One region of the Streptomyces sp. NPDC002206 genome, then DNA from elsewhere that is predicted to be linked to it. Evidence: riboswitches for the same ligand, from Rfam matches in the RefSeq annotation. Region 1 holds a riboswitch; the other holds the start of a gene.
What was found. A riboswitch is a leader RNA that binds a small molecule or an ion and turns the genes downstream of it on or off. The one in region 1 is predicted to bind thiamine pyrophosphate.
Positions count from the first base shown of each region.

Region 2: another riboswitch for thiamine pyrophosphate. It lies ahead of thiO (glycine oxidase ThiO); the one in region 1 lies ahead of ACWCP8_RS05220 (purine-cytosine permease family protein).

Region 1 is NZ_JBSFCW010000002.1:71,895-75,293, reverse strand. Features, by position in the region: gene ACWCP8_RS05230 (GMC family oxidoreductase N-terminal domain-containing protein) at 1-417, shown strand, start outside; gene ACWCP8_RS05225 (hypothetical protein) at 430-1,368, shown strand; TPP riboswitch at 1,487-1,581, shown strand; gene ACWCP8_RS05220 (purine-cytosine permease family protein) at 1,573-2,979, shown strand; gene thiM (hydroxyethylthiazole kinase) at 3,045-3,399, shown strand, end outside.
Region 2 is NZ_JBSFCW010000007.1:11,984-15,382, forward strand. Features, by position in the region: gene ACWCP8_RS15645 (NAD(P)/FAD-dependent oxidoreductase) at 9-1,199, opposite strand; gene ACWCP8_RS15650 (hypothetical protein) at 1,265-1,639, opposite strand; TPP riboswitch at 1,691-1,803, shown strand; gene thiO (glycine oxidase ThiO) at 1,801-3,030, shown strand; gene thiS (sulfur carrier protein ThiS) at 3,027-3,245, shown strand; gene ACWCP8_RS15665 (thiazole synthase) at 3,248-3,399, shown strand, end outside.

The sequences.
Region 1 (3,399 bases):
GGAAGCTCGACGCGCGTGGCCACATCGCTGTGCCTGTCGACGCTCTCGTACCGGCCGACAGCGAACACCCTGCGCGGCTGGGCCGCCGCGGATGCCGAGGCCCGCGCGGTGCTGGAGTGCGACGGTCTTGCGCGGGTGCGGCCCTGGAGCGAGAACCCCGCCGGATCCGTGAGCGCGCACCCCCTCGCCTCCTGCCGGATGGGTGACGACCCCGCCACCTCGGCACTCGACGAACGCGGCGAACTGCGAGGCCATCCAGGCCTGTTCGTCACCGACGGCTCGGCAGTGCCGACCTCGCTCTGCGTCAACCCCTCACTGACGATCGCGGCGCTGGCCGAACGGGCCTGCCCCGGCATCGTGGAGAGCACCGCCGAGGCAGGCGTGCGCGCACGGTACGGGGCCCCCGCGCCCCGGTGAAAGGAAACCCTCGTGAACTCGCTCTACCCGCCGCGGATGACCGGCCGTCCAGGGCGGCTCGAAGTCTGGTACGCGACGTTGACCGATCCCCGTACCGGTACCGGCGTGTGGATCCACCACGAAGTGGTGGCACCCAAGCACGACGGCCCGGCCCGGGCGCATGGCTGGATATCCGTATTCCCACCGGACGGACCGCCGGTCACCGAGCGGTTCGGGGCCCCGGACTCCCCACCGCCCCGGGGCGAGGCGTACTTCGAGGTGCCGGGGGTGCGGGCAACGCCCCGGCTGCTGGAAGGCACCGCGGGCGCGATCACCTGGCGCCTGGCGGTCACCGGCGGCGGAGCACCCCTTTACACCTTTCCGCGCTGGTCCTGGCAGCGTGAACTGCTGCCCGCCGCCCAGGTCGTGCCTGCCCCCGACGCCCTTTTCGAGGGGGAACTCATCGTCGGAGAACGGCAGTTCACCCTCTCCGACGCCGTGGGAGGCGTCGCCCGGATCGCCGGGCACGGCAATGCCCAGCGATGGGCATGGCTCCATGCGGGCCTCGGCGGCGGGGACGTACTGGAAGTGGTGGCGGCCGTCGCCCGCCGTCCCACGATGCGGTGGCTGCCCCCGCTGCCCATGCTTCAGCTGCGGATCGGTGGCGCCGACTGGCCGCGCGACCCGTTGTTGACCGCGCCACTGCTGCGCGCACGGATCGGGCTGCCCGACTGGTCGGTCGCAGGCGGCACCGCGCGGCGCAGGGTACGGATCGATGTGACCCAGGACCCGGCCGACTGTGTGTCGCTCTCCTACACCGACCCCGACGGAGCGACCGCCACGTGCACCAACACGGAACGCGCCACCGTCGACGTGATCGTCGAACGCCGCACCGGGCTGCACCGCTTCGAGGTGGAACACCGCTGGCATCTGGATCGCACGGGTCACGCGGAGGTGGGAACGCGACCGTGAGCACGGCGTGCCGCCCCCTAACGCGGACGGCGCATCCACGCCACGGACGAACCCACCGAGTCGTGGCCACCCAGACCTCCGTGCAGGTGTTCAAAGGGACCGGGTTAGTCTGACGGTCGTACCGGACACGGGGTGCCCTACCCGAGGGCTGAGATCACACCCGTCGAACCTGAACCAGTTCGCACTGGCGGAGGGATGTCTTTCATGCCTTTGACGCATGTTTCCGGCGGGCTGCCCGCCGACGGCCGGCAGACCGTCTTCGACGGACGGATGCCGGCGGCCCCCGGCGACCTCCGCGTCGAGACGCACGGCATCGAGCCGGTCCCCGAGAGCAACCGCTACGGCGGTCCCGGGCGCCTGTTCACCGTGTGGTTCGCTCCCAATCTGACCATGACCGGCGTATTCACCGGCACCGTCGGCATCGCCCTCGGCCTGGACTTCGCCACCGCGCTCGCCGCCGTCGTGCTGGGCACGGTGCTCGGCGCGGTGCCCACCGCCTACCTGGGGACCTGGGGGAGCCAGACCGGTGCCGGGCAGCTGCCGCTGGCCCGGCTCGCCTTCGGCCGGGCCGTGACGGTGCCCGGCATCCTGCAGTGGCTGTCCTCGGTCGCCTGGGACGCGCTGATCGGGCTGTTCGGCGGGGACGCGCTCGCGCGGCTGTGCGGCTGGCCGTTCTGGCTCGGCGTCCTGGCCATGATGCTGGCCCAAGGCGCCCTCGGCGTCCTGGGCTACGAGGCCATCCACCGGCTCCAGATCGTCATGACCTTCGTGCTCGCCGCCGCGTTCGCGCTGATCGCCTGGCGGCTGCTCGACGGTGTCCCTGCGGTCGGCACCGGCACCGCGCACGGCGCCGACCAGGCCGGCGCGTTCGTCCTGACCAGCACCATCGCACTGAGTCTGGCCCTGTCCTGGGCTCCGTACGCCAGCGACTTCAGCCGCTATCTGCCACGCACAACCTCGCGCCCGCGCATGTTCTGGTTCACGCTGCTCGGCCTGGTGGTGTCCTTCGTGGCCGTCCAGGCCCTCGGCTTGCTGGGCGCGTCCGTGCTGACCGACCAGACCGCCGCGGGTGTGGACGAGCTGCTGGGCGGTGGGGCGTTGGGCGCGTTCGGGCTGCTCGCCGTGGCGCTGGCGGCCCTCTGCAGCAACGCCATGAACGACTACAGCGGTTCCTTGGCTCTGCAGACCGTCGGCGTGCGCCTCCCGCGCCCGGCGGCCGCCGCCCTCGCCGCCGTGCTCGGCTTCCCGCTGGTGCTGTGGATGCACGCTGCCGACACCACTGCCCGCTTCCAGAACGTGCTGCTGTTCGTCGGCTACTGGATTCCCGGTTTCGTGGCGATCGTCATCGTCGACTGGATCGCACGGGCCCGGGCGCGGGGCGGCGCGGCGATCGACCTCGCCGCCGAGACCGCCCGGCCGCAGTCCGGATGGCCCCCGTTGCTGGCATTCGCCATCGCCTTCGCCGCGGCCGTGCCGTTCATGGACACCAGTCTGTACGTGGGCCCGGTGGCGGCCGCCCTGCACGGCGCCGACCTCTCGTACTACGTGGCGTTCCTCGTGGCGCTCGCAATCTACGCGCCGCTGCGGCTACGCCACTGCCCGCAGGACTGACCTGCCGTCGGCCGACGGACCCCCGACGTCCGAACGACATCCACTCCCCCACGGAGCGATATCCCATGCCCGCTACATCCGCCGATCACACCGCCTTCGCTCCGCAGGCCCTCGCACGCGTGCGGGCGCACTCCCCTCTCGTTCAGTGCCTGACCAACTCTGTGGTCACGGGCTTCACCGCCAACGTCCTGCTGGCGCTTGGCGCCTCACCGGCCATGGTCGACATTCCGGAGGAGGCCGGCCCGTTCGCCCGGATCGCCTCCGGTGTGCTGATCAATCTCGGCACCCCGCACGCGGAGCAGCGCTCCGCCATGGTCGAGGCCGCACGGGCGGCGGGTCCGGCCGGCACGCCGTGGGTCCTCGACCCGGTGGCGGTCGGCGCGCTGCCGGTGCGCACCGCGCTGGCGCGAGAGCTCCTGC
Region 2 (3,399 bases), on a different contig from region 1:
GCGCGCCGCTACGGAGCATCCGCCCTGGCCGATTTCAGCGGTACGGCGGGATCGGCCGCCCGCACCGGATCCAGCCGTGCCCCCGCCTCGATGAGTTTGCGCCCCTGGGCCAGATCGCGCGGCCGGCCGACGGCGAGAACGGCGACCAGCGCGCCGTCCCGCAGCCAGCACACGGACCAGGCGGGATCGGCCGGGTCGCCGCGCCAGAGCAGGGTGTCCGCACCCCCGTGATGGCCCGCGTACTGCACGAACCGGTCGAACTGCTCGGACCAGAAGTACGGCACGGGGTCGTATGCCAGGAGCTGCGACGCCCCGTCCGCACCGGCACCGATGATGTTGGCGGCGGCGGTCCGCGGCCCTTGGAGGGCGTTGTCCCAGTGGTGGACGAGGAGCCGTGTGCCGTACCGCGCGGAGGGGAAGGACGCGCAGTCCCCGACCGCGTACACATCGGGCAACGAGGTGCGCAGCGCGGCATCGGCGGTCACCGATCCGTCCGGACCGAGGGCGATGCCGGAGCCGGCCAGCCAGCCGGTGGCGGGCCGGGCGCCGATCCCGACGACCACCGCTCCGGCGGCAACCGTGCGGCCGTCCGCGAGGACCACGCTGCCGGGCTCGATCCGGGCCACCGGCGCGCCGGTGAGGAGTTCGGCGCCGCTCTGCGCGTACCAGCGGGCCATCGGGGCGGCGACCTCGGCGGGCAGGACGCCCGCGAGCGGACGGTCGGCGGCCTCGACGACGGTGACCTCACAGCCCGCTGCGCGGGCTGCAGTGGCGAATTCGGCGCCGATCCAGCCCGCGCCGACGACCACGACGGTGTGCTGCTGGTCGAGGACCGGGCGCAGCCGTGCGGCGTCGTCGAGGGTGCGCAGCAGATGGACGCCGGGCACCCCCTCGGAGCCGGGCAGCACCACCGGTTCGGCGCCGGAGGCGATGACCAGGACGTCGTACGGGACGGGGCCTGCCAGGGTGTCCAGTTCGTGCACGTCGGCCCGTACGCCGGTCACGTCACGGCCCAGTTGCAGCTCGATGTCCAGCTCTTCGAAGTCGATGTCGAAGGCGGAGCCTTCGGCCGTGCCGAGCAGCACCGCCTTGGACAGCGGGGGCCGGTCGTACGGCTGGTGGGGTTCGGCACCGATCAGGGTGACCGGGCCGGTGAAGCCCTGTTCCCGCAGGGCCACCGCGGTCTGTACGCCGGCCATGCCCGCACCGACGATGACGACGCGGCGCTCTGTCCGCCGGGCCGGCTGCTCTGTCTGCTGCTCGCTCACCTGTCCACCTTAAGCATCTGACGAACCGTCAGGTCTTGGAGTTCCTCGACCACACTCGTCCCGCTGCCCTCCTGCGACTCCCATTCCCAGCGCTCCTCCAGCCGCACCCGACCGTCCGCAAGGCCGACGACGGTGGAGACGCAGTGTCCGGAGGAGGTCGTTCCGTCCTGCTTCAACTGGACGTACCGGAAGTCGAGTCGATCGCCGGTGCGGGTGCCGACGAGATGGCCCCAGACCACGTCCCCGCCCGCGTAATCGGCCCAGATCGTGCCCTTCTCCTCGTGGTACGTGAAGCGGGTCCGGGTGCCGACCTGACCCGGCGCCTGGTCGGCGACCGGCGAGAGGACAAGTCCGTCGAGTGAACGGGCCACAGTGGCTGCTCCCTTACTGGGTCCGGGTGACGGGGTTTAGGGTGGCCAACGTAAGACACTCGCGGGAGCCCGGACGCACCGGGCTGAGAGGGAGGCTGCGCGGCCTCCGACCGTACGAACCTGATCCGGGTCATGCCGGCGAAGGGAGGGGCTGGACGCCCATGCGATCGTCCGGGAACATCTCGGCAAACGGATCCGACGTACCCGGATCCGACGTCCTCGTCATCGGGGGCGGAATCATCGGTCTGGTGACCGCCTGGCGGGCGGCGCAGCGCGGCCTGCGCACCGCGGTCGTCGACCCCGACCCGGGCGGCGGTGCCGCCCGGGTCGCGGCCGGAATGCTCGCCGCCGTCACCGAACTCCACTACGGCGAGCAGATGCTGCTCGGCCTCAATGTCGCCTCCGCCGCGCGCTACCCGGGCTTCGCGGCCGAGCTGGAGGCGGCGAGCGGCCAGGACATCGGCTTCCGGGCCTGCGGCACCCTCGCGGTCGCCCTGGACTCCGACGACCGCGCCCATTTGCGGGAACTGCACGCGCTCCAGCACCGTTCGGGGCTGCAGTCGGAGTGGCTCACCGGCCGCGAGTGCCGCCGCCTGGAACCGATGCTGGCGCCGGGTGTGCGCGGCGGTCTGCGGGTCGACGGCGACCACCAGGTCGACCCCCGTCGGCTGGCCGCCGCCCTGCTGACGGCCTGCGAACGGGCCGGAGTGGTCCTCCACCGCGACCGGGCGGAACGCCTGGTGGTGGTACGGGACCGGGCCGCCGGAGCCGTACTGGCAGCCGGCACGGAGCTCGCAGCCGACCAGGTCGTGCTCGCCGCGGGCAGCCTCAGCGGGCGGCTCGCCGGGCTGCCGGACGAGGTCGTGCCGCCCGTCCGGCCGGTGAAGGGGCAGGTGCTGCGGCTGACCGTGCCCGCCGCGTACGCGCCGTTCCTCACCCGGACCGTGCGGGCCGTGGTCCGCGGCAGCCATGTCTATCTCGTCCCCCGCGAGAACGGCGAGCTGGTCGTCGGCGCCACCAGCGAGGAGATGGGCTGGGACACCACGGTCACGGCGGGCGGGGTCTACGAACTGCTGCGCGACGCCCATGAGCTGGTGCCCGGCATCACCGAACTGCCGCTCACCGAGACCCGGGCCGGCCTGCGCCCCGCCTCCCCCGACAACGCCCCGCTGCTCGGCCCCACCGCCCTGCCCGGCCTGCATCTCGCCACCGGCCACCATCGCAACGGGGTGCTGCTCACCCCCGTGACCGGTGACGCCATGGCCGAGCTGCTGACCACCGGCGAGCTGCCCGCCGTGGCCCGCCCGTTCACCCCCGGGCGGTTCTCGCCCACCGTCGTACCGCCGCCCGCCGCGCCCCCGACCACCGCACGTCAGGAGCAGCCCGCATGACCGACTCCGCCGCGCTCTCCGTGTCCGTGAACGGTGATCCCCGCTCGATCGACGCCGGCACCACCCTCGAAGCCCTCGTCGCCACCCTCACCGCGGCGCCCTCGGGCGTCGCGGCCGCTGTCAACGAGACCGTCGTCCCGCGCAGCCGGTGGTCCACCGCGGCGCTCGCCGACGGCGACCGGATCGAAGTTCTCACCGCGGTCCAGGGAGGCTGACCATGTCCGACGATCTCTTCGCCCTCGGCGACACCACGTTCGGCTCCCGGCTGATCATGGGGACGGGCGGGGCACCCAGCCTCGACGTGCTGGAACGCTCGCTGACCGCGTCCGGCACCGAGCTGACCACCGTCGCGATGCGCCGCCTCGATCC